Candidatus Puniceispirillum marinum IMCC1322: one gene and its partner. The main gene of each other region encodes a partner of the protein of the gene in region 2 in a complex. Links are inferred from orthologs where the notes say so. Each region holds a gene or a part of one and is shown on either strand. Other genes may lie near its edges.

What was found.
Region 1: the proteins of ccmB (region 2) and ccmE are in contact, whole or in part, in a solved structure (PDB 8CE8), measured with the Escherichia coli proteins. The link is inferred for Candidatus Puniceispirillum marinum IMCC1322 from one-to-one orthologs.

Annotation. Positions count from the first base shown.
Region 1 is NC_014010.1:780,571-795,775, reverse strand. The notes cover bases 8,294-11,079. They hold ccmE (cytochrome c maturation protein CcmE), read right to left. Parts: upstream 10,020-11,079; coding sequence 9,567-10,019; downstream 8,294-9,566. Other genes in these bases: SAR116_RS03805 (alpha-hydroxy acid oxidase), read left to right, coding at 10,670-11,079; SAR116_RS03810 (c-type cytochrome), read left to right, coding at 10,240-10,617; SAR116_RS03820 (heme lyase CcmF/NrfE family subunit), read right to left, coding at 8,294-9,570. Outside these bases: SAR116_RS03860 (DUF3726 domain-containing protein), read right to left, coding at 1-138; SAR116_RS03855 (hypothetical protein), read right to left, coding at 141-1,838; SAR116_RS03850 (membrane dipeptidase), read right to left, coding at 1,857-2,837; SAR116_RS03845 (aldehyde dehydrogenase family protein), read right to left, coding at 2,840-4,288; SAR116_RS03840 (GFA family protein), read right to left, coding at 4,345-4,707; SAR116_RS03835 (DMT family transporter), read left to right, coding at 4,933-5,961; SAR116_RS13910 (cytochrome c-type biogenesis protein CcmH), read right to left, coding at 5,964-7,064; SAR116_RS03825 (DsbE family thiol:disulfide interchange protein), read right to left, coding at 7,061-7,597; more of SAR116_RS03820, read right to left, coding at 7,594-8,293; more of SAR116_RS03805, read left to right, coding at 11,080-11,821; SAR116_RS03800 (copper chaperone PCu(A)C), read left to right, coding at 11,846-12,373; SAR116_RS03795 (flavodoxin family protein), read right to left, coding at 12,384-12,848; SAR116_RS03790 (4a-hydroxytetrahydrobiopterin dehydratase), read left to right, coding at 12,963-13,277; SAR116_RS03785 (amino acid synthesis family protein), read left to right, coding at 13,361-13,960; SAR116_RS03780 (MFS transporter), read left to right, coding at 14,087-15,205. UniProt on the Escherichia coli protein: Heme chaperone required for the biogenesis of c-type cytochromes. Transiently binds heme delivered by CcmC and transfers the heme to apo-cytochromes in a process facilitated by CcmF and CcmH.
Region 2 is NC_014010.1:1,141,331-1,156,747, reverse strand. What follows is about bases 1,746-4,743. They hold ccmB (heme exporter protein CcmB), read right to left. Parts: upstream 3,610-4,743; coding sequence 2,881-3,609; downstream 1,746-2,880. Other genes in these bases: acnA (aconitate hydratase AcnA), read left to right, coding at 4,451-4,743; ccmA (heme ABC exporter ATP-binding protein CcmA), read right to left, coding at 3,602-4,285; SAR116_RS05505 (heme ABC transporter permease), read right to left, coding at 2,098-2,835; ccmD (heme exporter protein CcmD), read right to left, coding at 1,916-2,101; SAR116_RS05515 (ASKHA domain-containing protein), read left to right, coding at 1,746-1,897. In the rest of the region: more of SAR116_RS05515, read left to right, coding at 1-1,745; more of acnA, read left to right, coding at 4,744-7,126; SAR116_RS05485 (helicase-related protein), read left to right, coding at 7,308-10,283; SAR116_RS05480 (Hsp15 family ribosome-associated heat shock protein), read left to right, coding at 10,291-10,713; SAR116_RS13225 (tellurite resistance TerB family protein), read left to right, coding at 10,714-11,175; ferredoxin FdxA, read left to right, coding at 11,250-11,588; SAR116_RS05465 (CarD family transcriptional regulator), read left to right, coding at 11,914-12,420; pip (prolyl aminopeptidase), read left to right, coding at 12,495-13,439; SAR116_RS05455 (helix-turn-helix domain-containing protein), read left to right, coding at 13,582-14,049; SAR116_RS05450 (exodeoxyribonuclease VII small subunit), read left to right, coding at 14,077-14,343; SAR116_RS05445 (polyprenyl synthetase family protein), read left to right, coding at 14,352-15,260; dxs (1-deoxy-D-xylulose-5-phosphate synthase), read left to right, coding at 15,413-15,417. UniProt on the Escherichia coli protein: Required for the export of heme to the periplasm for the biogenesis of c-type cytochromes.

The DNA of each region.
Region 1 (15,205 bases), 370 kb from region 2 along the record:
GCCCGGGGCACTGCGATGAGCCAACCATATCACGGCATGACTGGATTCTTCGGCAAGCCCCCATGACATGCCAGCGCCTCTTGCGGCTTTCAGGGCAAGTGCACCAGTTTCGCTAAGAGACCAGCTGGCATCAGACATGTCTATTGCAACGGTGGATAAACCAGATCATCAGGATCCAGGTTTTCCAGTTCTTCGGGGAAGGGGGCGCCTTGATACATTGTGATGCGGAGCCAGCGGTCTGACCGCGGATCAAATTTGGTAGCGCCAAAGAATGATAATTTACACCGTAAAAGATCAATCGGCATCATATTGGCAGCGATTGTATTATCGCGGATTTCCGCATAATCAAGACCATTAATAAGCTGGGCGCGGCGCACGATATGCCGATGTTCAGGATGTGCCATTAAAAACGTGGCTAGGGTATCGTTGTCCCCCCAGTCTTTCATGGCTTCATAGCAGGCGATCACATCTCGCCCGGGCGCCAGAGGTTGCTCGTATGGGGCAATCGGCTCTTCAAACCGTTCACCAAGTCGCGGCTCTAGCTTTTCTTGAGATACATACCAAACGCGCGCCTGTTCGGCTTTCTGAGAAAAATCAAGGGTGCCCGCCCAGCCATATTGGGTGGTTATGAGTTCACGAAATGCCGCTATCGTCTGGGTTCCGTCAATGATATGGCGGGTTGTTTCATCAGCAGACATGGTGCTGGCAAGATCATCGACAAGATCACCAAAGGGTTCGATGAGCAACGATACGAGTTGTTCCTGGCCTTCAATCGTCAGATTATCGGTTCCCCACAGATAAATCACATCCCATGGATAGGCCTGATCAGAGTCAAAAGTTTGCATATATGCAGTAAGGCTGGACAGGTCTGTGCGCAAGCCTTCGGTTTTTGAATTTTGATATGGATGCTCTACCTGCCACGCATCAGCATTTATAGCCGCACGTTTCACCAGCGATATAAAATGCGCCAATGTCACGGTGTCAGTTGAGGCTATTGCCCGCACCCGTCCTAATGCTGTTTCGCGGGCATTTATCCACGCATGGATCAGAGCCGGATGATTGATCAGAAATGGTGCCATACCAAGGCCTGTAGAATTGCCAACACCAAACCGGCGGCGGATATCAGGGGCGAGTGTCACGGCTGTATCAGGCTGTTGAATTTTGGCCATATGTTCAACCATGTCTATGGTAAAGGCACGTATCAGCCATACGGCAAGTAATTCGGGTTGAAAAGACCCTGCGAATTCAGGGCGGTCAGCCCATGCGTGCCGATCTGCAGCACCAAACTTTCCAGATCCATATACGGCACTTGTCCGCATGAGATAGCCGATGGGTTCTATCTTTGCCAGATCTGGCTGGGTGCCAGCGGCAAGGCAGTCACGAACATAATCAAACAGTCTGACGGATTTGTTTGCCCGGGACAAAACCAACTCATCATCTGAAATGCGGCCTGCCTCCTGAAGAGGTACATTTTGTTTCAACCGTTCAATGTCGGCTTTACTAACATCCCCGTCATGCAAGCTGAATGTGGCATCCCATGCTTCGGCAATAACCCGGTCAGACCTCAACTCATCAGGCAGATCATGGGCAAACGCAACCAATGTATAGGTACGTTGGGGGCCAATAGCACTGTATGTGGCAACGCCGACACCATTGGCATCAATGTCCCAGATAGGGCGCGTGAATGTCCAGTTTTCGCTTTTGAGGCGCCGGAGCAAGACCCGCATGAAGCTGAGCCTGCTTTGATGGAAAGACCCCATTCGCGCAAGACGCATGACATCGTTACCTGCCCGAAGCGGTATATGTGTCTGGTTATTTGCCGTAACAGTCTTTGCCATGATAGACCCTGTTAAATATTAAACGTCTGATGCACCAAAATTGTTATCGTAAAACCGCAACCAGTTCTCTCCCATGATAGCGGCGGTTTCTGTCGCCGAAAAGCCATGAGCCATCAAGCCCGCTTCAATATTACCAAAATGGCGATTATCTTCAAACCACTCTGGCATAGGGGGAAAGCCTGCATTTGAGGCTGATCCTTCGCCATAATCGATTTCTTTTGTCCAACGGCCAACGCGCATCCATTCAACTACAGAGTCTGGCTGATCCTGGCATAAATCCGAGCCAAGACCGATATTATCTATACCCATCAAATCGGCTGTTCGCGCAATCATCTCGCAAAAGCTAGCAAGCGTGCAGTTGGATTTATCTTTCAGATGATGTGGATACAGCGAAAACCCAAGCATGCCGCCGGACGCACCTAGTGCTCTTAACACATCGTCAGACTTGTTTCGTTTGGCTGGATGCCAGAAATCAGGATTAGCATGAGTTATGGCTATAGGGCGTTCGGACACATCTATAGCATCAAGCGTTGATCGTTCGGCAGAATGGCTCATATCAACCACCAGCCCAACGCGATTCATCTCTTTGATAACCTGACGTCCCATCCGTGTGATGCCGGTATCTTCATCTTCATAACAGCCGGTAGCCAGCAGGGATTGATTGTTATAGGTAAGCTGCATAAATCGTGCGCCAAGTGTGTGGCATATTTCCACCAGCCCAATATCGTCTTCGATAGGTGAGGGATTTTGAAAGCCGAAAAAGATAGCGGTACGGTTTTCGGCTTTTGCACGGCGGACATCGTCCCCTGTCTTGCCATGGAAAATAAGCTCTGGAAAGCGTTCAAACCATAGATTCCACTTTTCGACATTGGCGACCATCTCACGAAAGGTTTCGTGATAGGCAATCGTCACATGAACAGCATCGACATTGCCTTCACGCATTTGGCGGAATATTTTTTCAGACCAGTTGGCATATTGTAGATTATCGATGCGATGCATGATTATTCCGGCGTTCCTGATGCAATATAGGATGTTTTGACAGTGGTGTAGAATTCTTCGGCGTAACCACCCTGTTCCCTTGGACCGTATGAGCTGTCGCCCCGCCCGCCAAAGGGAACATGATAATCGGTACCGGCTGTGGCTAGATTGACCATAACGCATCCAGTGCGGGCGTTACGACGAAAATGTGTTGCGCGTGCAAGTGACTTTGTGATGATCCCCGAGGTCAGACCAAAATTCGTATCATTTACAAGGTTCAGAGCTTCGTCATATGTACCCGCTTTGATAACACAAGCTATGGGTGCAAACATTTCTTCGCGATTGATACGCCAGTCATTGCTGGTATTGGCTACCAAGGCCGGGGTCATGTAATAGCCCTCGGTCTCGCGCGTTACGCGTTCGCCGCCACATAGAATTTCACCGCCCTCGCTTTTTGCTAGATCAATATAAGCCATATTTTCGTTTAACTGCGTTTCACTGACCACTGGCCCCAACTGGGTGCCGTCTTTAAGCGCATGATCCACAACCATCGACGAGGTCGCCTTTGATAGTTTCTCGACAAATTCATCGTGAATTTTTTCATGCACTATGAGGCGGGAGGAGGCGGTGCATTTCTGGCCAGTGCCGCCAAAAGCCCCGCCAAGCGCACAGGTGACAGCCAGATCAAGATCACCATCTTCCATGACAGCCAATGCGTTTTTTGATCCCATTTCCATTTGAACTTTGGTCAGGTTGCCAATTGCCGACGTGGCGATCTGCTTGCCAACATCAACCGAACCGGTAAAGCTGATGGCGTTAATCGCCGTGCTTTCGACAAGTGCCTGACCAATGCTACTGCCTGGTCCCATCACCAGATTGAACAGACCTTTTGGTAAGTCCTGACGTGCGATGATCTCGGCAAGGGCAACCGCCGAAGCTGGCACCAGATTAGCTGGCTTCCAGATAACGGCATTGCCGAATGCCAGTGCAGGTGCAATTTTCCAGACGGCCGTGGCTGTCGGAAAATTCCATGGGCTGATGATGGCTACAACGCCCACGGGTTCACGCCGAACATCAATTTCAATATTGGGGCGCACAGAGTCGGCTGTATCACCCATTTGCCGTAATGTTTCTGCGGCGTAATAGGTAAAGAACTGTCCGGCACGGTAAACTTCGCCTTTGCCTTCGGCTAATGGCTTTCCTTCTTCTCGGCTCAATAGAGTGCCAAGCTCAGTGCTTCGCGCCATCAGTTCATTGCCAATATTCATCAGGGCTGTTTGCCGGGCTTCAAGGCCAGTTTTCGCCCAGATTTTCTGGGCGGATTCAGCCGCTTCAAAAGCCATATCCAACTGTGCCTGACTAGCCTGGGCATATGTGCCGATAATATCGCCCAGGTCAGACGGATTACGGTTTTCGATGGCACTGTCGCCCTCAAGCCATTCGCCCGCAATGAAATTTTTCTGTAACGCCATGCCTATGCTCCACGCTTTTGCTTATGATAAATTTAATGTGCACCGCTTTGGGTGTTTTAATCTTCTTTGGTGACGGAGAAGCTTCGCCCATCAACCTGAGTGAATTCAGTTATATTATCTTTATCCACCCCTTCAATACAGGCAACGTTATAGGCAAAGCAAGGTTTGCTTCGCCGCCAGTGATGCGTATAGATGCCACAATTCTTGCAGAAATAGTGCCGCGCCACCCCGGTATTCCACTGATATAGTCCTAAACTATCTTCACCTGACACAAGGACAAATTCCTCGGGTTCCGCCTGTGCCATAAGCGCATTTTTGCGGCTACAAAGCGAGCAGTTGCATTTTACAATATCACGAAGCCCGGTATGGACTTCGAATTGAATGTTACCACAATGGCATGAACCTTTGAGAATTGTCATCAATACACCCTATTTCTGGTAAGACAGATTACATCCTGCATGGGCTAGATCTGAGGTATGAATTTATGTGAACACACTGCCTCAAGACATGTTTAATTTCAATCTGAATTCTCAATAGCAAGATATGCCGGTTATCGGAGTTTATGTTGATTGTATTTGATGCTTTCGCAGAATTGAAATTGCTGATAGAGGACATTAATCGTCGGAAAATCCGAAGTTAGAGAGATGTTTGATATGTGGCAGGATAGTTTTAATAAGCCCGTTATTGTGCTTGCGCTATTTGCCTTTGGTATGGGTGTTATTCCGATAAATGATGCTCTCATAAAGTTGATGAGCGTTTATCTTTCGCTTGGTCAGATCATGTTCGTGCGGGCGATATTTTCAATTATACTTGTTATGCTTGTCAGTCGTGGCATATCCAAAATGTTTAAGCTACCAGCACATGTGTTCTGGCTGTTTGTGGGACGCGGCATGTGCATTGTGGTGGCGATGATTAGCTTCTTTGCCGCGCTTGGTAGTTTGCCACTGGCCATAGCCATTTCGATATTCTTTGTATCGCCGCTTTTCATCACCTTGCTTTCGGTGCCAATTCTTGGAGAAACCATAGGTATTCATCGTGCTATTGCCGTTTTGATTGGGCTGGTGGGTATGATTGTCATTATTCAGCCTGGTGGTGATGAATTCCGTCCGGAAACATTGCTGGTTGTGCTGTCGGCATTAAGCTATGCACTTTGCCAGATATGGACGCGGCGGCTTAGTGGCATGGGTGATCTGGCCACGATGGTATCAGTCCAGCAAATTTGCTATCTCGTGGTTGGTGGTTTGCTACTGATAATGAATATATTCATGCAGCGTCCGGATAGTGATAATCCAACGATCGATTTTCTGTTGCGTGCGCCAGCGTCGCTGTCCCTGATGGATTATCTGTTTATTCTGATTTGTGGAGTTTCGGTTTTATTGCTGTCTGTAACGTCAGCACATGCCTATCGCGTTTTAGAAGCGTCGGTCATTGCGCCGTTCGAATATGTGGCGATCCCGTCAGGTATTTTCTGGGGCATGTTGATCTGGGATGAATGGCCGGAAACGAGCGCCTGGATCGGGATGGGGCTGATTTTGATAGGTGGCCTTTATATGGTCTATAGGGAAAAGGCGCGTGACGTTGATGTGACATTATCTGCCCCTATGCCAGCCGCAGCGGCGCCATCACAGAATTTAGATTATAAAGATGACGATTCGAACGATATTCAAAAATAGCGTTACATTTCGGCTTTGATGGCAGCTATCTGCGCTTCTAGCATTGGTATTACAGGTGCATCTTTGGGCAAGCTTTCAAGAAGCTGTTTCCATATATTGAGGGCGAGACCTTTTCGGCCATCCTGATAGGCGGCAAGACCCGTCAAAAACAACGCCCTTGGTTGCATTGGGTCACGTTCCAGAATGGCGGCCAGACGTTCTCGCACAGGCAATGTAACCTGACCTTCTGCAGCGCGCACCATGGCTTCGGCTTGAATGGCCATAAGCGGCGTAGAGTTTGGTGCTATTTCAAGTGCCATGCCAAGGGCAAATAATTCCGTTTCATAATCATTTAGCATGCTCGCCTTGTCAGCCAGATCCAGCCAGTTAGCTATGTCATCAGGGTTGGCCGCTGTTGCCTCTTGCGCCTTTTGCAACGCATCAATGCTGGCAGTACGCATTTGCTTGAGGTTGTCACGTTCCTTTGCAATATCTGCTTGCCGTGCGGCCAGCGGCTGATCAGGCAGATCAGGTCGCCCTATTATGGCGTAAATGCCGAGAACAAGCGCAATGGCACCGGCGCCCATGATGAATATCGCCGGATCAAACCGTCCGGATATCCTGGCGTCAGGGTTTTGCGCTCTCTCGGTTTTATCTGCCGAAGCAGTTACCTTTGTTTCGGGCTTGGTTTTGCGCCGTGCTGTAAAGATAATCAGCACACCTAGGCCAAGCGCAATGATAGGGGCGCCCCATAAAAGCCATGTAGATGAAGATACAGGCGGTTTGAACAAGACAAAATCACCATAACGTTCACGTATAAACGCAATGACTTCAGCATCCGTATCCCCGGCGACAAGACGTTGGCGGACAAGTTTGCGCAGATCAACCGCCAGTTCCGCGTCAGAATCATCGATTGACTGGTTCTGGCACACAAGACATCGTAATTCACGCCCGATATCACGAGCGCGCATTTCCATCGCTGGATCATCCAGCCTTTCTTCGGCAGTGATCGCCAAGGCCTGCTGTTGATATGGGCCAATCGGCATAACAAGAGCGCCCATCAAAAGCACGCCAATCAGCGCCAATTTGATAAAACGCAGTTGCGCGAGCCATTGGCGTATCATAGCCCCAGACTTTCCAGAATTGGCTCAATATCCTGTTCCAGAACCGTACGGGTAACGGGGCCTGCATGGCGAAATAATACGGTGCCGTTTGCATCAAGAATAAAGGTTTCGGGCACACCATAAACACCCCAACTGATCGCGGTCATGCCATCTTTATCAACTAAAATGGCACGAAAGGGGTTTCCGTATTCAGCCAGAAACTTATTTGTATCTTCAAGACGGTCTTTATAGGCGATGCCGACAATATCAATACGCTTTGATAAAAGCCCAAGGGCTGGTGCCTCGGCGCGGCAGGGCGCGCACCAAGACGCAAAATAATTTACCAAAACTGGCTGACCCTTAAATTGGCCAAGGTCGGTTTTGTTGCCAGCCATATCGGGCAGAATAGTTGTGGGCGCCGGTTTGTTGAGCAAGGCTGAGGGTAGTTGGTTATCCGAACGCTGTCCGTCAAGCATACCCAATAATGTCCAGCCAGCGATCAGCGCGACCAGCAAAAACCCAAATAAGGGGATGATGAAGGTTGCCCTGTTCATGATGCACTGCCATTTTTGGTTTCGAGGCGACGGCCACCAAGCATAGCCAGCCCACCACCAAGCGCCATGACAATCGCGCCGATCCATATAAATCCGATGAAGGGGTTTTGATAGATGCGCAAAGTCCAGCCAATCGTTTCGTTACCATCGCCAAGTACGGCATATAGATCACCTGAAAGACGGCTTCTTATGGCAGCTTCAGAGGTGGTTTGCTGTTCGACAGGAAAGCGACGTATTTCAGGCGTTAAAGTATCAAGTTTTGACGCGTGCTTATCATACAGATGAAGCAGGGCTGTCTGGGTGACATAATTGGCACCTTCGCGTGCCTCGACGCCTGCAAATTCAAAATAGCGGCCTTGTCCCATAACAGTATCGGGTAATTCAATCATGCTGTTGGCTGTGGCGCGGGTGATAGTCTCACTTCGATGATAGCTGTCAGATACCGCACCAAACAGGAATAAAGCGAAGCCAAAATGCGCTAGAGTGACAGCATGTGTAGCAACGGGCAAACCTGTGAAACGTCGCCAGCTATGGGCAAGCGGTACTTTGAAAAGCTGAACGCGAACAGCTATTTCGGCAATGATACCAGCGACCAGCCAGATAATGATGCCCGCCGCTGCAATAGCGGTAACGCCAGCCGGTTGCAGGGCAAAGACATAGGTGATCATTGCAATCAAAACGGCTAATGCCATGATCGTGAATATTTTCGATAGCCGACCCAATGACTGCTTGCGCCAGGCAAACAGTGGCCCTATGGCCATGCCGATTGCCATGAGTGCCAGTAGCGGATTGAATGTTGCGTTGAAATAAGGTGGCCCGACTGAAATTTTGCCACCATTGGCAAGCTCGTAAGCTAGCGGATATAATGTGCCTGTCAGAACAACAACTGTTGATGACACCAGCAACAGGTTATTCACTATCAGCATGCCCTCACGGCTGATGATGGCAAAGTCACCAGAGCTAGCTAGTCTTGGGCCGCGCCATGCAAATAACGCTAGTGGAATACCTATAGCCACCATCAAAATGGCTAGAATGAACACGCCACGCGAGGGATCGCTGGCAAAACTATGCACTGATACCAGAATGCCTGAGCGAACAATAAATGTGCCCAGCAGTGACAATGAAAAAGCCAAAATAGCTAGCAAAATAGTCCAGCTTTTTAGCGCGCCGCGCCGTTCAAGCACCAGGACTGAATGAAGCAAAGCTGTTGCAACAAGCCATGGCATTAACGAGGCGTTTTCTACCGGATCCCAGAACCACCAACCGCCCCAGCCAAGCTCGTAATAAGCCCACCAACTGCCTAGCCCGATGCCTAGCGTTAATGCGCACCATGCGGCCAGAATAAAGGGGCGCACCCATCGTGCCCATAATGTGTCAATATGCCCTTCGATCAATCCGGCGACAGCAAAGGCAAAGGCCAATGACAATCCCACATAACCAATATATAGCATTGGCGGATGCATCGCGAGGCCGGGATCCTGTAAGACAGGGTTGAGACCACGTCCGTCAAAGGGAGGGGGTGAAAGCCGCGCAAAGGGGTTTGAGGTGAACAGGCTAAAGGCGATAAAGGCGGTGGCGATCACACCTTGCACGCCCAGAATGCGGGCTTTCAATATTGCTGGCATTGATGTGAAGCCTGCGGCCAAAGCGGCGGCAAATAAGCACAGGATCAGAATCCATAATAGCAATGAACCCTCATGATTACCCCATAAGCCTGATATTTTATAGATCATTGGCTTTGACGAATGTGAATGTTCAGCGACCAACGCGATTGAAAAATCTGATGTAATAAACCCATACATAAGCGCCAGAAAAGCAGCCATTACGAAACCACAAGATATAAGTGTGATCGTCGAGGTTGCGGTAACCATTTTAGGATTATGACTGACGATCCCATAGGTAGGCACAAAGATTTGCAAAACCGACAGCGCAAACGCGATAATCAGAAATAGATGACCAGCTTCAGCAATCATTGTGCGTCACCTGTTTCCATTTCGCTACCTTGCCAGACACCCTGTTCTTTCAATTTTTCGGCAACATCGGCAGGCATGTAGTTTTCATCATGTTTAGCAAGAACATTATCGGCCATAAAAACCCCATCAATAATGCGTCCTTCGGCTACAACGCCTTGGCCTTCGCGAAACAAGCTGGGCAACGCATTACCATATGTGACAGCTATGTCATATTCCCCGTCGGTGACAACAAATTTTGAGTCTAGACCTACAATATCGAGACTGCCGTTTTTCACCATGCCGCCAAGCCGCAATTGCTGGTCACGGCCAAGATTGGTTTCAGCAATCTCTTTGGGTGTGTAGAAAAAAACGATATTATCTTGCAATGCTGTCAGCGTAAGTGTGACAACAACCCCTAGCAAAGCGGCGTATGACGCAATAATTATCAATCTTCTGCGCTTTGGTACCATCAAAAGCCCCTGGTTAATTCCATCACTAGGATATGGGCATTGGTATGCCTAAACGCCAGTTTTGGCAAGATATTCACCCGTTCAAAATAGCGGCATGATGGCGCATGAAAGTGCTTGCTGTTGAAATCCAAAGCAAGGCATTGTAACAATTCGAATGTAAATCACGCTTCATCAGCTTTTTACAATAGGCGTGCGGCATGCTCTAGCTAAAGGTCGTTTCATGCGGTTAAAGAAAGTTTTGTTTCAACTGGTATTAACTATTTCGCTCTGTTCTTTCGGGACATCAGCAATAGCTGATGATGTTGCCAATGGAGAAAAAGTGTTTAAGCGCTGCAAGGCCTGCCACTATGCCGATAAAGAAAAGAATAAGACAGGCCCGCATCTTGTCAATATCATTGGGCGTAAAGCCGGTTCGATAGAGGGGTATAAATATTCAAAGGCGATGCGTGAGTCCGGACTTATCTGGGATGAGGCCACTTTAACGGCCTATTTAAAGGCACCTAAAAAATTCCTTAAAGGCACTAAAATGGTGTTTGCAGGTCTGAAGAAGGAGTCAGACATTCAAAATGTGATCGCATATTTGAAAACCCAAAAATAAAAGCGTAAAAGAACATCTCTTGTTATTGTGAGCATTTGCTCCTGAGGTTTTTATGGACTTAATGAATCGCTATCCACGGTTAAGCGATCTGCGCCCAGTCGCATCGCGCCGTATTCCCAAATTTGTTTTTGCCTATCTGGACTCAGGAACAGGGCATGATACGACGCGCGATGAAAACCGTGCCTTTCTCGATTCTATTCAGCTCACACCTCAATTTTTGCGTGGCCGGATTGATGCTGATATCAGCACTACATTATTTGGCAAAACCTATAAGGCGCCGTTTGGTGTGGCACCAATTGGCCTTGCCTCGCTGATCTGGCCAGGTGCTGAACAGATCTTGGGCGCGGCGGCAAAGCGCAACGGCTTTCCATATGCGCTTAGCACTGTCGCCAGCGACTCGGTTGAGCGTGTGAGTGAAGTAGCTGACGATATGACATGGTTTCAACTCTATGCCCCGCGCAATCGTGAATTGATGAAAGATCTTCTGAGCCGGGCTCGTGCTTGCGGTGTTAAGAATATTGTTTTGACTGCCGATGTGCCTTCACCAAGCCGCCGTGAGCGTATGCGGATTGCTGGTGCGCCGCTGGGTAGTCGCGGTAATTCGAGTTTTAGCCCACAGGTTGTGTGGCAAAGCATGATGCGTCCCGAATGGGCAATTCGTACTTTGCTAAATGGCGGCGCGCGGTTCCGCAATATGGAACCTTATGCCAAGAATGATGGCGCCATGGGAATAACCAAATTTATTGGCGAACAGCTAAACGGGTCGCTTGATTGGGATTATCTGGCAGATATTCGCGCCGAATGGGAAGGCAAGCTTATTCTAAAAGGTATTTTGCATGGTCAGGATGCGGCACGCGCTGTGAAAATGGGTGTCGATGCGCTTGTTATTTCAAATCATGGTGGCAGACAACTTGATGCAGCACCACAGCCTCTTGCCCAACTTGCCGGCATTCGTGCCGTTGTTGGCGATGATATACCGTTGATTGTTGACAGCGGCATTCAATCAGGTCTTGACGTTGTTCGCGCGCTGGCAATGGGCGCAGATTTTGTAATGATTGGTCGTGCCTTTATGTATGCAGTAGCCGCTTTAGGTAAAAAAGGTGGTGATCATGCCGCAGATATTTTGCTTGAAGAAGTGCGTGATGTCATGGCGCAGCTTGGATTGCAAACCATTGCTGACGTCAAATCTCTAAATCTTTCCTAAGCATCGTCTATAAGAGGTCAATAAATGTCCAGCTTGGTTCCCGCTTTTCTGTCGCGCCTAATCTGCAAATTTTTTGTATTATTATTTGTTTCGGTCTTTGGCATGCAAATGGCCTATGCAGACATGCAGGTTGGAAAACTGGTGATAAGTGATATTGCCATTCGTGCCACTGCGCCAGGCATGTCGGCAACGGCGGGTTATCTAACAATTGCCAATCATGGAATGAAAGCCGACCGCCTTGTAGCTGTAAAAGCCGACTTTGCCGAAAAATCAATGATTCATGAAATGACCAATGTCGATGGCATTGCAAAAATGCGGCATGTCATGGGCGGGGTTGAAGTGCCCGCACATGGTAATGTGGCTTTAGAACCTGGCGGTCTGCATTTGATGTTCATGGGGCTAAAAGATACGTTAGCTGTTGGACAGACATTGTCAGTCACGCTTGTTTTTGAAAAGGCAGGTACGCAAAAACAGGATGCCATGGTCAAGAAGCCTGCCGATATTGGTGGTATGTCAACTGACTCAAAAACCAAGAAAAAGCATTCGCATTAATTATGTAAGGCTAGAAAATCCCAGCATCCATGCCTGCAGCCATACCCAGTGATAATTCGGCAACGTCATCGATGAAAGCCGGATTCCAAGTGCCATGAAGAACCAATGGCGGTGCCATCATTCGCCATCTCAAACCTGTGAGAATACTGTTTAACGCATGTGTGGTTGCGGTGCCATCAAGGCCAGCGCGAATGTAAACCCCGACAGATTTGCCAGCGCATATATCAATCCAGTTATTATAGCATCGATCAAACATATCTTTGGTTGCACCCGCCATGTAACCGATATTTTCGGTGGTGCCAATAATAACGCCGTCGGCTTTTATTACGTCTTTGGCTTGGACATCAAAGGGGGATAAAAGCCTAACCATAAGATCATCTGGCGCGTAGTTATTTGCGGCATCAAAAGCGGCGCGCGATAGCGCTGCCGTATTATCTGACGGTGCATGGGCGACGATCAAAAGCTCTTTTTTCATATTGATATCATACCCATGAAAAAGCTATGTGAATAGAGGTGCTATTTTGCGCTGGCACATCGCCCCACCCAGTGACTATCATGTGACCCTCACCGGATGAAAGGAAGTCTATCCATGGCTCTAAAAGCTGAAAAATTAAATAAGGACGCTGTTGAAAAGGCATTAGATGCGCTTGATGTCTGGCGTATAAGTGATGATCACATAGGTCTTGAAAAAACGTTTAAATTTACCGATTTCAATGCGGCTTTTGGGTTTATGACACGGGTTGCTTTGGCGGCTGATAAAATGGACCATCACCCTGAATGGTCAAATGTCTATAATAAGGTACAGATGAGATGGACAACGCATTCCGAAGGTGGCATCAGCAATCTTGATGTTATTCTGGCTGAAAAATGTGATATATTTGCCAAAAGTGCATCATTGAAATAATTCGGGCAAGCACCAGTCCATTAGTAACAATCAAAAAATCTGCAACTCACATATTTGATAGGTTCACCATGTCCAATAAAATCATCAAGCCCGAAATCCGTAAAATCGTCACCTATGAAGACACCACCTTCATTGAAGGGTTTAAGGCGGTTGCTGAGCCATGGCATATGTTTGCGGCGGCAGCCGTATTTACAAATCCATGGGCAGGACAATTTGTTGATGATTTGCGCCCCGGTATTCAGGCAATAGCCCCCGTGATTGGAGAGATGCTTAGTGCGCGTGTTGTTGACATGGCAGGTGGTGGCGACAAAATCGAAGCCTACGGCAAGGCAGCAATTGTGGGCATGAATGGTGAGATTGAACATGCGTCTGGCGTGACCCATACCCTACGCTTTGGCAATTTCTACCGTGAAGCGGTAGGGGCAAAATCTTATCTAAGCTTTACCAATCTTCGCGGCCCAGCCAATACCGCCATTACCATTCCGATGATGGATAAAATCGATGCGGGACGGCGGTCACATTATCTGACTTTGCAATTTGCAATTGGCGACGCGCCAGGACCTGATGAGATTCTGGTAGCACTTGGCGGCGCAACGACCGGACGTCCGCATCATCGTATTGGTGATCGTTATCAGGACCTTGCCGAAATGGGCAATGATGTGGATAACCCCGCCGGCGTTTAGTATGTTCACAAGATTGTGATTTGATATTACGGGCTTTTGCGCCACAGTCATCAAATATCCAATACTATGATTATATGTGAGTCCAGACTAGAGGTTAGTAGCGGATCATAACTTCTGGAGCGTGTCATGGGCACAGTGGCACAAACATCATTGGTGATGATTTTTGGCTTGTTCTTGGCCATTTCATTTGGATTCGGTCTGGATCTTGTTTCCGCATTTCTGCCTGACATCCAGGCGGAAATCGGTTTTGATTATAACTATCTTGGGCTTTTAACAGCAGGCGGCAAGATAGGTCTGATCATTGGTGGTGTGACCTGTTATCTGTTAGCCCCTTTGTTTGGTAATTGTCGTCTTGTGGTGTTAGCTGTTGCGCTGACTGGATTGAGTCTGATTGGGTTGGGATATGCAGAACAGCCTTGGATGGTTGGCCTGTGCATGTTTTTGGCTGGATTTGCGACCATTGTCTCATGGGCCCCAATGGTTGGCGTTTTTGCCCGCTTTATTTCCAAGGCGCATATGGGTAAGGCCTTTGGTGCGGTTGGAACGGGCGCCGGAATAGGTACATTTGCCAGCGGATCTATTGCCCCCTATTTTATAAATAATTTTGACTGGCGAGCAGGGGTGATAACAGTTGGCTTAGGCTGTCTGATATTTGTTGGCTTATCGGCAGTATATCTTTGGCACATGAATATTCTTGAAAAAAAGATCAGTGCATCAATAGCGCCTCAAGATTTGCAATCCAAGTCTGTATCGCTTGGCACATTGCTGTCTCGTGATGTTATGATGCTGTGGTGTTTGTTGTTCTTTGTTGGTTTTACCATGCAGCCTTTTCAGAATTACCTGTCTCCATTTATCCGCGATGAATTGCAATATTCAGCCGAAATTGCCCGTGATGCGTGGGTGGCGATGGGGGCAACAGGTTTGTTTGCTGGCATTGTAATGGGGATGGCGTCTGACCGTTTTGGCATTGGTAATGTCATAATCGTGGCCTTGGCTTGTTTGATCGCGGCGAATGTGTTTTTGATTCTGCACCATGATACACTTTATTTCATCGGGGCCGGTATCGGGTTCGGTCTATGTTTCTATTCGGTGCCAGCGCTCATTCCCACCTATATAGGTAAGGTATATGACGCCGTATTAGCCACGCAGATTTTTGCAGGTGGTAATATAATGCTGGGTATCGGTGCGGTATTTGGCAATGTGTTTGGCGGCGTCACCAAGGAGTATCTGGGCACTTTCAAAATA
Region 2 (15,417 bases):
GGCGATGTGTGGACGGTGCCAGATTAATGTTGGTACTGGTGAATTTGCGAAACATGGTATCGTCTCAGGGGCTGGAAGTCTTGGTGCGGTAACGGCGGTTGAAACCCGTTATGCGGATAAACGCGGTCTGGCTGATGGTCGGCGGCTATCATGTCAGTCTGTCCTGCTTGCCGATGCGGTGATCGATGTGCCACCTGAAAGCCAGGTGCATAACCAGCTTGTTCGCAAGGCGGCGGATGAACGTCAGATCGAAATGGATCCAGTTGTGCGGCTATGCCTTGTCGAGGTGCGCGAACCCGATATGCATGAACCATCTGGTGATTTTCGTCGTCTGGCCGAAGCTTTGGCAAAGCAATGGCCAGATCGTGTATCAGGTGAAATCACCTGTGATTTACATATCCTTCAGCAGTTACAGCCTGTTCTGCGCGAGGGCAAATGGCATGTGACCGTTGCCTTGCGTGATGGCTGTCACATAACAGGCATCTGGCCGGGGCTGAAAGAAAATGTCGTTGGCGTCGCTATCGATGTGGGCTCGACAACCATGTCGGCGCATCTTTGCGATATGGCAACGGGCGCGGTACTTGCCTCAACGGGCGCGATGAATCCGCAAATTCGGTTTGGCGAAGATCTTATGAGTCGGGTGTCTTATGGCATTATGAATCCTGATGGGCCTGCTGAAATGACCAAGGCTGTCATCGCAGGCTTGCAGCAGCTGATTGATGGTGCCGCCGAACAGGCTGGCATGTCGAGTGATGACGTGATCGAAATTGTTCTGGTCGGTAATCCGGTTATGCACCACCTGCTTTTGGGCATTGATCCGCTAGAGCTTGGCGGTGCCCCCTTTGCACTGGCTGTTGATAGCGCCCTCAGTCTGAAAGCCAGCGACCTTGGCCTTGCTTTGAACCAGGGCGCACGCGCCTATATCCTGCCATGTATTGCTGGGCATGTTGGGGCTGATGCCGCCGGTGTCGTGCTTGCCGAAGCGCCGCAGAAAACCGATAAAATGACATTGCTTATTGATGTGGGCACCAATGCCGAGATTGTCGTTGGTAATCGTGACCGGCTTCTGGCCGCATCCTCGCCAACAGGGCCTGCCTTTGAAGGGGCGCAGATTTCATCTGGCCAGCGTGCGGCTCCCGGGGCGATCGAGCGGGTGCGTATTGATCCGGTAACGCTGGAGCCGCGCTTTTGCGTTATCGGCGTTGACCAATGGTCGGATGAAGATGGCTTTGACGAAGCGGTAAAATCCACTGGCATTACCGGCATATGCGGATCGGGAATCATTGAAATTCTGGGTGAAATGTATTTATCCGGCATCATCACGATGGATGGTGTGATTGATGGTGGCAAAGCTTTGATCAGCCCGCGCATTGAGGCTGATGACCGTACATTCCGCTATCGTGTCAGCGACAATGTAACCGTCACCCAGAATGATGTACGCGCGATCCAGCTGGCCAAAGCCGCGCTATATGCTGGTTTCCGTTTATTGATGGATAAGATCAATATCAACCATATCGACAAGGTTGTGCTGGCGGGGGCCTTTGGTACGCATATTGACCCTAAATATGCCATGGTGCTTGGTATGATCCCCGATTGCGAGCTTGAAAATGTGAGGGCGGCAGGTAATTCGGCAGGTGCAGGTGCGCGCATGGCCTTGCTGAATAAAGGTGCTCGCGCTGAAATTGAACAGACCGTGCGCAATATCGAAAAAATCGAAACCGCGATTGAGCCCTCATTTCAGGATCATTTCGTCAAGGCGATGGCGATCCCGCACAAAAGCGATCCCTATGCCAAACTGTCGGCAATGGTTCCATTGCCTGAACGCATTCTGACAGCACAAGATGCCCCTGCGCTTGAAGGCGGCCGTCGGCGGGGTGGCCGTCGGCGTTCCAGCTAGATTGCTGTAAGCAATATCTTATGTGATCTTGTCATTATCGTTGTTATCACTGGCATCTTCTTGCATCATTGCGCGCAGTTTTTTAGCAAGCGTTCTTGCCCTTGCCCAGCTTGCCACAAACATCCACATAAGTGCCAGCGCGGCAATCGCATAGCTGGCCCAGATAAACCCGCCAAATTGTACCATTTCGAATAGGCTGTTCATGATATGCCACCATTATTGCCAAGGCGCTTTAAGGCAAGCGTGGCGATACGCCGTGCGGTGATCAGCGCCCGCATCCGCATAATAACGACCAGAGCAAAATAGCCATGACAGGCAATCAGCATCAGAATAAGCGGCGTCAGCATTGACGGATCAATGGCGGGGCCACCACTGCGCAGGATGCTGGCAGGTTGATGCAATGTATGCCACCAATCAACCGAAAATTTAACAATCGGCACATTGATCAACCCAACCAGCGCCAGCAAGGCGGCGGGGCGACTACCGCGCTCAGGGCGGTCAAAGCCATTCGCCAATGCGATCACGCCCAGATAGAAGAAAAACAGAATCAGCATCGAGGTCAATCGTGCATCCCAGACCCACCATGCGCCCCACATGGGCTTACCCCATAAGGCACCGGTAACCAGTGTCAGAAAGGCAAACATCGCCCCAACAGGCGCTATCGCACGCGCCGCAATATCTGCCAGTGGATGCCGCCAGACGATATAGAACAGGCCGCATAATCCCAGCCCAACATAGCCAAACAAAGCCAGCCATGCAGCGGGCACATGGATATAGATGATCCGCACGGTTTCGCCTTGCTGGTAATCGGGCGGCGAGGCAAATAATCCCAGATACAGCCCATAGGCCATCGTCACCGCTGTTATCAATAACAGCGGGCGAAACAGCCAGTCGGCGATGCGCATAAAACGCGTCGGATTTGCCAGAAAATCAAACATGCCCGTGTGATATAGCCCTTTTTGTTGAAATCGCAATGTCTAGCCTCATGATCCGCTACCCCCGTCGCTTTCGATCAGCGCCATCGCCGCCACCGGCGGTGCCAGTGCCAGCAACAGCAACGCCAGTGCCGCCAATAACATCAGATGCGGGGTTACGATTATATAGGTACCGGGCATGGTCATATCAGGTTGTGATGCCATCACCCCGAAAATCAGAACGGGTACGGCCAGAGGCAGAACCAGCAAGGCCATCAACCCGCCGCCGCGCCGTGCGCCTTGCGCCAATGCCGCGCCTATGATCCCCAGCAAGGTCAGGCAACAGCTTCCCACAGCCAGTGCCACCAGTAACGCGCCCAGTTGATGCAGTGGCATGGCAAGCATGATCGCCATCAAAGGTGTTGTCAGCAATAAAGGCACGCCGGTTTTTACCCAATGCGCTACCGCCTTGGCCAGCGCATAAAGCCCTAATTGGTAAAACCCGCCAGTTGGAGGGTCGCCAGGTGTTTCATTGATGACTGGCATGCTGATCTGATCAAGCCAGCCCTCACGCACATCATCGGCAAACAGCCCGTCAAATCCGGCCAGAATCGACAACAGTGCCGCGATCCAGATGATCGGTACGGCCAGTGGCTCTAGCGTTGCCGCCGACGGGCCAAAAGCCAGCGGAAACAAGGCGATAATGATAACAAAGAAAATCAGCATGACAGCGACATCCTGTCGGCTACGCCAGGCGATGGTAAGGTCACGTTTTATCTGCGCGTAAACACTATGCATCTTTATGCGCCTTGTGTCCTAGCGTCCATATCTGCCGTGTCTTGCCAAGCGTTGCACCCAGATCAAGATGCGTTGCTGCCAGCACCATGCCGCCATTGTCTATATGCGCGCAAATGATGCGATCCAGCGCTGTGCGTGCATCATCATCAAGCCCTACATTCGGCTCATCCAGAAGCCATAAGGCCGTTTTCGGGCCCAGCCTCAACCGCGCCAGTGCCAGCCGTCGCCTTTGTCCGCGTGACAACAGCCGCACCATGCTGTCGGCAAATCCCAGACAGCCAAGCGCCGCAAGAGCTGCCTCGATCCGCTGTGCATCACCATAGCCAGTCATCGCCGCCCAGCTATGCAGATTTTCACGCCCGCTCATCTGGCTGGATAGGCCATCCTGATGCCCCACATAAAGCCGCGCCTCTTCGCCGTTAACTAGCCTGCCCGAACCTGCTGTGCATGTGATTGCACCGCTTGCCAGAGGAAGCCGTCCAGCAATCGCGCGTAGCAAGGTTGTTTTACCCGCGCCATTGGCGCCATGCACAAGGCCAAGCTGGCCACAATCAAGATGGTTGCTGAATTCATGAATGACCGGCCTGATGCCACGCAGAACCGTCACCGCGTCAAGCCAAAGCCCCGGTTGTACGTTCCCCGGTTGCCCGTTCATAGATGCCGCATCACTAGCCATGCCGCATGTTTACCTGTCAAACCAGCCTTTGGTCTAGAGGTTTTCCAAAATTCCATCTGGAAAAATTAAGTGAAACGCGCTATAAGATGGGTGACCGCGTTGAGGCGCTCCTCATGCTGGCCAGCTCTGTTATTTGTGAAGTTCAACCGTAAAGGGGAAACCGCCATGTCAAAGACATTGCGTGACGCGTGCCGTGCTAATCTGACTGTCGGCAGCAAAACATACCGCTATTACTCGCTTGCCAGCCTTGCCGAGACTTATCCGTCATTGGCACGTCTGCCATTTTCACTCAAGGTTTTGCTGGAAAACCTGCTTCGTAATCAGGACGAAAGTTCGGTCACGGCCGCCGATATCGGCGCGCTGGCAAACTGGGCTGAAAGCGGCGAGGGCGGCGAGATTGCCTTTCGTCCATCGCGCGTTCTGATGCAGGATTTTACCGGCGTTCCGGCAGTTGTCGATCTGGCAGCCATGCGCGATGCGATGGGAACGATTGGCGGTAATCCTGAAAAAATCAATCCGCTATCACCTGTTGATCTGGTGATTGATCATTCGGTCATGGTTGATCATGCAGGCGGGGCTGACGCGGCGGCCAAAAACACCGCGCTAGAATTCACCCGTAACAAGGAACGCTATGAATTTTTGCGCTGGGGCGCGGGTGCTTTTGATAATTTCCGCGTTGTGCCGCCGGGAACAGGTATCTGTCATCAGGTCAATCTTGAATATCTGGCGCAGACAATCTGGACACGCGATGAAGATGGCGAAACGGTTGCCTATCCGGATTCGGTTGTTGGCACTGACAGCCACACGACCATGGTCAATGGTCTGGCCGTATTGGGCTGGGGTGTTGGTGGTATCGAAGCCGAGGCCGCCATGCTTGGCCAGCCTATTTCGATGCTGGTGCCTGATGTGATCGGCTTCCGTCTTGATGGCAAACTCCCCGAAGGCGCGACAGCGACGGATCTGGTGCTGATGATTGTCGAAGCCCTGCGCAAGCGCGGCGTTGTTGGCAAATTTGTCGAATTCTTTGGCCCTGGTCTGGATCAGCTATCTTTGGCGGATCGTGCGACAATTGCCAATATGGCACCTGAATATGGTGCGACTTGTGGCTTTTTCCCAATCGATGATGAGGCTCTGAACTATCTGCGTCTGACAGGTCGTGATGATGACCGTGTAGCGCTTGTCGAGGCTTACGCCAAAGCGCAGGGCATGTGGCGTGCCAGCGATGCAGCTGATCCGCATTTCACCGACATATTGTCGCTTGATCTTGCCACGGTTGTGCCATCAATGGCAGGCCCAAAACGGCCGCAGGATCGTGTGGCTTTGCCGGATGTGGCGGCCTCTTTTGCGGCTACGCTTGCCGAATCCACAGGGCGGACAGCGCCTAAATCAGTTGCCATTGACGGTACAGATTACAGCCTCAGCGATGGTGATGTCGTCATTGCGGCGATCACGTCTTGCACCAATACCTCGAACCCGTCGGTTCTGGTTGCCGCCGGCCTGGTGGCCAAGGCGGCACATGAACGCGGGTTGACAGTTCAGCCGTGGGTTAAGACCTCACTGGCACCTGGCAGTCAGGTGGTGTCGGCCTATCTTGATAAGGCGGGTCTGACCTCGCATCTTGATGCGCTTGGCTTTCACACGGTCGGCTATGGATGCACAACCTGCATCGGTAATTCGGGCCCCATTGCCGCGCCGCTTGCCAAAGCGGTTGAAGAGGGTGGCCTGACGGTTACGTCGGTATTGTCGGGCAACCGGAATTTTGAAGGCCGGATCAGCCCGCATGTTGCGGCAAACTATCTGGCCTCGCCGCCTTTGGTTGTTGCCTATGCGCTTGCCGGATCGGTCAGCAAGGTGATGAATGATGATCCATTAGGTCAGGACAAAGATGGCAATGATGTCTATCTGCGCGATCTATGGCCATCAAATGACGATATCCGTACGGTTGTTGATCAGGTCATTTCGGCTGAAATGTTCCGTGAACGCTATGCAGACGTGTTCAAGGGTACCGCCGAATGGCAGGCGATCAAGACCTCGGCTGGCCTCACCTTTGACTGGGATGATAGTTCGACCTATGTGCAGAATCCGCCTTATTTTGAAGGCATGAGCCGCGATGTACCAGCTGGTGCCAGCGATATTGAAAATGGCCGTATATTGGCCTTGCTGGGCGACTCGATCACCACCGATCATATTTCGCCGGCAGGTTCGATTGCCCGTGATACGCCAGCGGCAGACTTCCTGACCGAGCATCAGGTGCGTCCGGTTGATTTCAATTCCTTTGGCTCGCGTCGGGGCAATCACAAGGTCATGATGCGGGGCACTTTTCCCAATATCCGGCTGAAAAACATGGCGGCAACAGGCACTACCGGCGGTTTTGCCCAGCATGTGCCGTCGGGTGATGTGGCACCGCTTTATGATGTGGCAATGCGTTACGCTGATGAAGGCACGGCGCTGATTGTCATTGGCGGCAAGGAATATGGTACGGGCTCTAGCCGTGATTGGGCGGCCAAAGGCACGCGCCTATTGGGCGTAAAGGCCGTGATTGCCGAAAGCTTTGAGCGTATTCACCGTTCCAACCTGATTGGCATGGGTGTTCTGCCGTTGCAGTTCCCTGAAGGCGTCGGCCGCGAAAGCCTTGGTCTTGATGGAACTGAAAGTGTGTCTTTGACTGGCCTTGCTGGCGGCATTTCGGCAGGCATGGAAGTGCAGGCGAGCTTTACAAGTGCTGATGGCAAAAGTCAGTCTGTAACGCTTCTGGCACGAATCGATACCGATGGCGAAGCCACCTATTTCAAAAATGGTGGTATTTTGCATTACGTTCTTCGTCAACTGGCCGCGGCCTAAACCAGCATCATAACCAAAAGTCTTACATTTGAGACAAGCTATCAAACCCCGCTGGCATTTCCGGCGGGGTTTTGTTCAGGGCTATAACCGATTTCACATGTACAAATGCTTAAACCCCTGTAGGCTTTGCCTGTTTGAATATGTCTAATCTGTTCCTAACTTAGTTTCTGTCGATATTTCCATGGCGCGTCGTTCAGCCGAAAATGTAACTTTGGTTCTTGGGCCAACCAATACGGGCAAGACGCATCTCGCGCTTGAACGGATGACAGGTTACGCCAGTGGTATCATTGGCTTTCCTCTGCGGCTTTTGGCGCGTGAAAATTATGACCGCTTGGTGGCGCGGCTTGGTGCGGCCAAAGTTGGCTTGATAACAGGCGAAGAACGTATCATTCCGGCATCAGCGCGCTATATCTGCGCGACCGTTGAATCGATGCCAGAATCTCTGACTTTGTCGGCACTTGGCGATGGAGCAGGGGAACTGCCTGACCGGCGTTTTGAATTTGTGGGTGTTGACGAAATACAGCTTGCTGGCGACCGTGAACGGGGTCATGTCTTTACCGACCGGATCATTCATGCGCGCGGTCTGTTTGAAACGATGTTCATGGGCGCAGAAACGGCGGCACCCCTGTTGCGGCAATTATTGCCCGATGCCAAGATCGATTACCGCCAGCGTATGTCGAAACTATCCTATAGTGGCCCCAAAAAGCTCACCCGTTTGCCACGGCGTGCGGCGGTGGTGGCTTTTTCGGCGGCTGATGTCTATCAGATTGCTGAATTCATCCGGCGTCAGCGCGGTGGTGCGGCCATTGTCATGGGGCGTCTTAGCCCGCGTACGCGCAATGCACAGGTCGAATTATACCAGAATGGCGAGGTTGACTTCCTGATTGCGACTGATGCCATTGGCATGGGGCTCAATCTTGACCTGTCGCATGTCTCGCTGGCGGCTGATGTCAAATATGATGGCCGCAAGATGCGCAAGCTGACTGCCTCGGAAATGGCACAGATCGCTGGACGTGCCGGACGGCATATAAATGATGGTACATTTGGCGTCACCGATGGATGTCACGCGCTGGAACCTGAATTGATCGAAGCGATTGAACAGCACCGTTTTCCGCCTTTGCGAGCCTTTTACTGGCGAAGCCGTGATCTCAATTTTGCCTCGGTTGATATGCTGCTTGGATCACTCGAAGCGCCGCCGCCATTACCGTTTTTGTTCCGTAAAGGTGATGCGCTGGATCATCGCGCGCTTCTGGCGCTGGCGGGTCGTCCCGAGATCAAAGACGCCGTGTCGGGTGCGCGGCAGGTACGTCTGTTATGGGAGGTCGCCTGCATTCCCGATTTTCGCCAGAGCCTGAATGAAAATCATTATGAAATGCTCGCATCGATCTATCTGGCGCTGGTCGAGGATGGTGTGCTTGGCACGGATATGGTGGCCAAAGCGATGACCCAGCTTGATCGGCTTGATGGCGATATTGACACTTTGATGACGCGGCTTGCTTATATTCGTACCTGGACTTACATTACGCACCGTTCTGACTGGACAGATGACCCCGCAGAATGGCAGGATCGTGCTCGTAAAATTGAGGATCGCTTGTCTGATTGTCTGCATTCAAGACTATCTGAGCGATTTGTTGATAAACGCGCGGCCCATTTGAGTAGAAGACTGAAGGAAACTAAGAATTTGATGGCATCAGTTAAGGCCGACGGTACGGTTCTTGTCGAAGGTGAAAATGTAGGACAGCTTGATGGGTTTGTCTTCATGCCGACCTTGTCCGAGGGCGAAGAAAAGGCAACAATTCTGGCCGCCGCCCGCCGGGGACTTCCCGATGAAATAGAGCGCCGTGTTCGTGCCTTTACCGGATCGGCTGATCTGGCATTCAAATTGGATGAAAAGGGCAATATCAGCTGGCGTGAATCCATAGTGGCGCGACTGGTCAAGGGCGACAGCCTGTATAGTCCGCGTACTGAACTGCTGAGCAGTGACCTTCTTTCGATTGACCAGACAACACGTCTTGTGGCGCGCCTGACCGATTTTATTAATGCACATATTGATACAGTGCTTGGCCGATTGACCATTCTGGCGACACCAGATGCAGCGCCGTCAATGACAATTGCTGAGCCAGCAGAAAAACACAATGAAGCACCGCCGTCATCTGAAGCAGTGCCTTCGGCTTCGGCAGGCGAGGCTTCAGCCGATTCGGATTTGAAAGCAGAAGCCGTATCAGACTCTGCGTCTGCGCCCGTTTCTACGCCCGTTTCTGCGCCCGTTTCTGCGCCCGTTTCTGCGCATGTTTCTGAAGCTGCTGACGCAACGCCGTCAGCGCCCACAGGTCTGACTGGTGCGGCCAGAGGCATTGCCTATATGCTGTTCGAGCGTTTGGGTTCGCTACCGACAGCCGAAGTGGGGCATCTGACGCGGGCAATGCATGAGGCTGACAAGCCACGTTTGGCGCGTCTAGGCATCCGCTTTGGCGTTGAAAGCCTTTATATGCCGGAAATGCTGAAGCCAGCGCCGATTGCTTTACGTGCTTTGCTCTGGAATCTGGATCAGGGGTTTCTGTCCAGCAATGATTTTGCCGCCGAGCCGCCCGCAGGCCGCGTTGCCATTGATGCACCTGAAGGCGTTGATGATAATTTCTGGCTGGCGGTCGGTTATCGCCGGCTTGGTGGTCGTGTGATGCGGGTTGATATGGTTGAGCGTGTGGCAATGCTGGTGCGCACCGCCGCGCGTGTTGGTAGCTTCAAACTGACTGAGGACATGCTGTCGCTGGCCGGGGCAACGCGTGAACAGATGGGCGCGATGTTGCTTGATCTTGGTTGTGTCATTGTGGGTGAAGAAGCATCGGAAGATCCGGAAAAACCGGCGATCCAGTTATTTGAGCGTAAACGCAAAGCCCGCCCTCAACGCACACCTAGCCGTGCCAAACAGACATCAAATGGTGCGCATGCGGATACCAAAGCCGATGCAGATCGCGGTAACGGCCAGCCCAAAAACGCAAAAGCGCAGCAAGGGCGCAGCAAATCTGACAGGGGCGGGGCCAAAAAACGGCCACCAAAGCAATCTCGAAATCAACCGCAAAACCGGCGTCCAGCCGAAAAACAGGCAGATCCGAATTCGCCCTTTGCGGTGCTTGCAAATCTGAAACTAAAGGACTGATGGCTGATTGAAAGACAATCCATTGGCGGATGATACAAAGGCCCTTCGGCTAGATAAATGGCTTTGGTATGCGCGTTTTTTCAAAACCCGCAGTTTGGCGACACGGCTCATTGCCAGCGGCAAATTGCGCTTGAATGGCGAAGTCATGAACAAGCCGCATCGCGCGGTGGTGGTGGGACAGATATTGACCTTTGTGCAACAGAATGATGTGCGGGTTATCGAGATTGTGGCGCTGGGACAACGCCGTGGGCCAGCAAGCGAAGCGGTTACGCTTTATAATGATCTGTCGCCGCCTGTTGTCACAGCCAAGACTGTTGATAAAACCGGACGCGATTTTGAAAACCGGACAAGGGGTAGCGGCCGCCCCACCAAAAGACTGCGCCGCGAAACCGATCAATTAAAAGCCATTCATCTGGCAGACGAGGATTAGATGCTGAATAAACTAACAAGCTGGGTAAAAACCTATAATGAAATTGCCGAAACGCCGGATGATGATTCCGAATGGGCGGCAACGGTTGCCGGACTTTTGATCGAAGCGGCAATGGCCGATGGTACACTTGGTGATGCCGAGCGTATGGCAATTGCCACCGCGCTTGAACACCAGCTATCGATGACACCGGATGTCATTGACGAAATGATCGAGAAAGCACGTCAAGACTATGATGATCGTGTTGAGATTTCTGGCATTACCCGCCAGATCCGCAATGATACCGATGCCGAAGAACGCGCTATTATCATGGAAATGATCTGGATGGTGGTGCTGGCTGATGGCGTGTTGCATGATTACGAAGCCCAACTCATGCGGCGGCTTGCCGGTTTGCTCTATATTGATGATGTCGCCTCTGCACATGCGGCAAATAGCGCCCGCGCGCGTCTGGGTCTTGAAGCCTAATCTTATCTAGGCTACATCTTAGCCACTTGTAAACACCACAGCAGAATAGCACTAAGCCTACGGGATTGACCGACATGACTTATATCGTCAATGAAAACTGTATCAATTGTAAATATACCGACTGCGTCGAAGTATGTCCGGTCGATTGTTTTTATGAAGGTGAAAATATGCTGGTCATTCATCCAGATGAATGTATCGATTGCGGTGTTTGTGAGCCTGAATGTCCGCCCGAAGCTATTTTGCCTGATAGTGAGCCAGAAGCCACAAAATGGCTTGATCTAAATCGTGACATGTCTGAAATCTGGCCAAATATCGGTCAAAAGATTGATGAAATGCCGAATGCCAAAGCGGCCGAAAGCGAAACTGGTAAATTTGATAAATATTTTACCAAAGCGCCGGGAAAAGGTAACTAGTAACAGCTGACAACCCAAAAGCTAGTTAATCTTCCAGTACCAGTCATTGTGGCATGATCCAGTTAATAACAAATATATTGATTTCTGGATGCGGCGATTGATGCGGCGGACGTCGTATATAGATGCAATTGTCATATGAGCCAGATTTGTGTATAATACCGTCTGCACATACAGGATAAATTTTAATGTTGTCTTGGCAATGTTGGTTTGACTGGCCCTAGAGGGTTGGTTTGCACATCGCCGGACAGCATATGGATTTTGTATATCGATATAACTTAGTGGCTCATGGCTACAATTGTCTCATGGCAGACATTAGGGAAACAAAATGGCACGTAAATCAGACGCCGCCTTCGAAGAAGGCGATTTTGTTGTATATCCAACCCATGGTGTTGGCAGAATTCTTGGAACCGAAACACGTGAAGTTGCGGGCATTGAACTGGAAATGCTTGTGGTACGCTTTGAACAGGATCGCATGACATTACGTGTGCCGATGGAAAAAGCCAAGACACTTGGACTGCGGACGCTTAGCTCAAGCAAGCAAATGGATCAGGCTATCACCACTTTGCAGGGCAAAGCGCGCGTGCGCCGGACCATGTGGTCGCGTCGGGCGGCTGAATATGAAACAAAAATCAAATCAGGTGATCCAGTTTCGATTGCCGAGGTTGTCCGTGATTTGCACCGGCGAACAAATCAATCTGAACAATCCTATTCGGAGCGACAGATGTATCAGGCCGCGCTAGAGCGTCTGGCGCGTGAATATGCTGCGATTGAAAAGATTGATCAGGATGCGGCGGCATTAAAACTCGAAGATATGATGGCTGAGGCCGCGTAACGTCCTTTGGTTGTGGCGTATTATTCCGCCCTGCTGTTAGCTATGTAAATGGTGAGAATGATCAACATCAAGTGATGACAAACGCGTTTATTCAGGACATTGACCTTTTCGATCCGGTTATGCCTTTTCAAACAGGCTGGCTGGAACAGCAACAGCATCGAATCTATTTTGAACAATGTGGCAATGCTGATGGCATTCCGGTTCTGTTTTTGCATGGGGGGCCAGGTGCCGGCATTTCGCCAGTTCACCGGCGGCTGTTTAATCCAAATAAGTTTCGGACAATTTTGTTTGACCAACGTGGATCAGGCCGATCAACCCCATTGGGCGAAACTGCCGATAATACAACCCTGCATTTAATTGAAGATATTGAAACACTGCGCAAACAGCTTGGCATTGATCAGTTTCTATTGTTTGGTGGGTCATGGGGCAGCACCTTGGCATTGGCTTATGCCATCGCCTATCCGGAACATGTTCAGGGGTTGATTCTGCGGGGCATTTTTCTGGGTAGTGACGCCGAAGTGGATTGGTTTCTCTACGAAATGGGACGTTTTTTTCCCGAAGCGCATGCACGTTTTGTCAATTTTCTGCCGCTGAATGAACGTGGCAACCTGTTAGAGAATTATTATCATCGCCTGATGAGTGATGATAATATGGTCCATCAACCGGCAGCGAATAGCTGGTCATCCTACGAAACATCCTGTTCGACCTTGCGCGCCGAACAACGTTATGTCAGTGGAAAATCGGCATTGACCATGGCGCGGCTTGAGGCGTATTACTTTATGAATCGTTGTTTTATGCCTGATGGGCATATCATGAATCACATCAAGCTTGTGCAGCATTTACCAATCGATATAATACAAGGCCGACATGATGTGATTTGCCCGCCGATGACAGCTGCTAGTTTGGCGCATCATTGGGGCAAAAAGGCTAAGTTGCAACTTGTTGATAACGCCGGACACTCGACATTCGAGTCGGGTATTGCTCAGGCACTTTTATCTGCCTTGGACGCGTATATTTAAAAGGGTTATTTTCCAGGCAGTCAAAAAAGTAAATTAGTATAAACTTTAATAGTTTTGAACATTGGCACCTGCCCGATACAACCGCGAGTAACAAATTTAATTCATCAGGTGTAAACGGAATCATCCTAGGAGATTATTGTCCATGGCCAATCTAGATGAAGAACGCACAGAACGAAATTTTCGTATAACGAACAATAACGCTGTTGATATGCATGTAGGCAAACGTGTTCGTCTGCGCCGAACCTTGCTTGGCATGAGCCAGGAACAACTTGGCACCGAGCTGAATATAACCTTTCAACAGGTTCAGAAATATGAGCGAGGCGCGAACCGGATCAGTGCATCACGCCTATGGGATATTGGACAGATTCTGGATGTGCCGATTAATTATTTCTTTGACGACATGACAGAAAATACAATGCAAAGTTCGCCGCGGCGGATATCGCGTGGTGGCGAAATTCTGGATCTGGTGGATGAACAAATCAAGGATCCCATGGCACGTCGTGAGACGCTGGAGCTAGTGCGTAGCTATTATTCAATTGAAAAACCACTTGTGCGAAAACGCATTTCGGAAATGGTCAAATCCATTGCCACAACCCTTGCTGGCGAGTAACATACCGTCATAGCAAGGGGTAGGTGAATGAGCCAGAACGAAACCAAAACCGCCAATTTTGAAACAATAAGTTTTGAAGACGCACTGCGAGAGTTAGAGACGATTGTGACATCTCTGGAACGTGGTGATGTGTCGCTTGATGATGCGATCAAGGCTTTTGAACGTGGCACACAGCTAAAGGCGCATTGTCAGGCGCGTCTTGAAGAAGCGCGGATGAAGGTAGAGCAGATTAAATTGCCTGCTGATGGCGCGGTGCCCACTGAAACGACACCGTTCGCATCTGGCGAAGGGTGACCTTCTTAATGACTGATTTTACAGCGCAGCTTGCCACTGATGCGGATCAGTGCGCCGACATGCTGGATATGATTTTTAATGCGCAATCCATGCAGGCACCCCGTCTTGTCGATGCCATGCGTTATGCCGTGCTGAATGGTGGTAAACGAATGCGTGCTGGGCTTGTGCTGGGTGCGGCGCGGCTTGCCGCAACTGAAAGTGATGCCAGCACATATATCGATAGCCGCGCTTTGCGCGTGGCGGCGGCACTGGAATGTTTGCATGCTTATTCACTGATTCATGACGATTTACCGGCCATGGATGATGCCGATACAAGACGTGGTAAGTCTAGCTGTCATATAGCCTATGACGAAGCGACGGCGATACTGGCTGGTGATGCCTTGCAAACACTTGCTTTTGAAATTCTGGCAGATGACGCGACGCATCCTGATCCAGCCGTGCGTGTTGCGCTTGTTACAACGCTTGCGCGCGCCTCTGGTCTGGCAGGTATGGCGGGGGGGCAGATGCTTGATCTGCAGGCTGAAACGCGCACCCTGACGCTGGCCGAAACAGAACAGATGCAGATGATGAAAACAGGTGCGCTTATTGTCTGTGCGGCTAGTTGTGGTGCGCTTGTTGGGGAGGCGTCATCGACCTTGGTCAATGCGATAGTGGCTTATGCTGATAAATTGGGTTTGGCATTTCAGATTGCCGATGATCTGCTTGATTATGACGGTGATTCTGATGGAATGGGCAAGCCGGTGGGACAAGATGCGATCAAAGGCAAAGCCAGCTTTGTAACGCTTATGGGTGTGGCCAAGGCCAAAACCGAAGCTACCAGCTTGGTTGATAATGCGCAGATGGCATTGGCACCATGGCAGGATGCTGCGGCCTATCTTCGGGCTTTGGCTGGCTTTGCTGTCGCCCGCCGATCCTAGGGTCTGATGATCTGATAATCTGATGAATGTCGAAAATTTGACTCCGGCCAAAAATGCGGTAAAGATAATAATGTCTAGTCTTCAAAAGCTGGCGGCAACCCAATATAGTAATGCAAGCATGTAAGCTGCCTGACATGAATGGACTGATATAGATGAC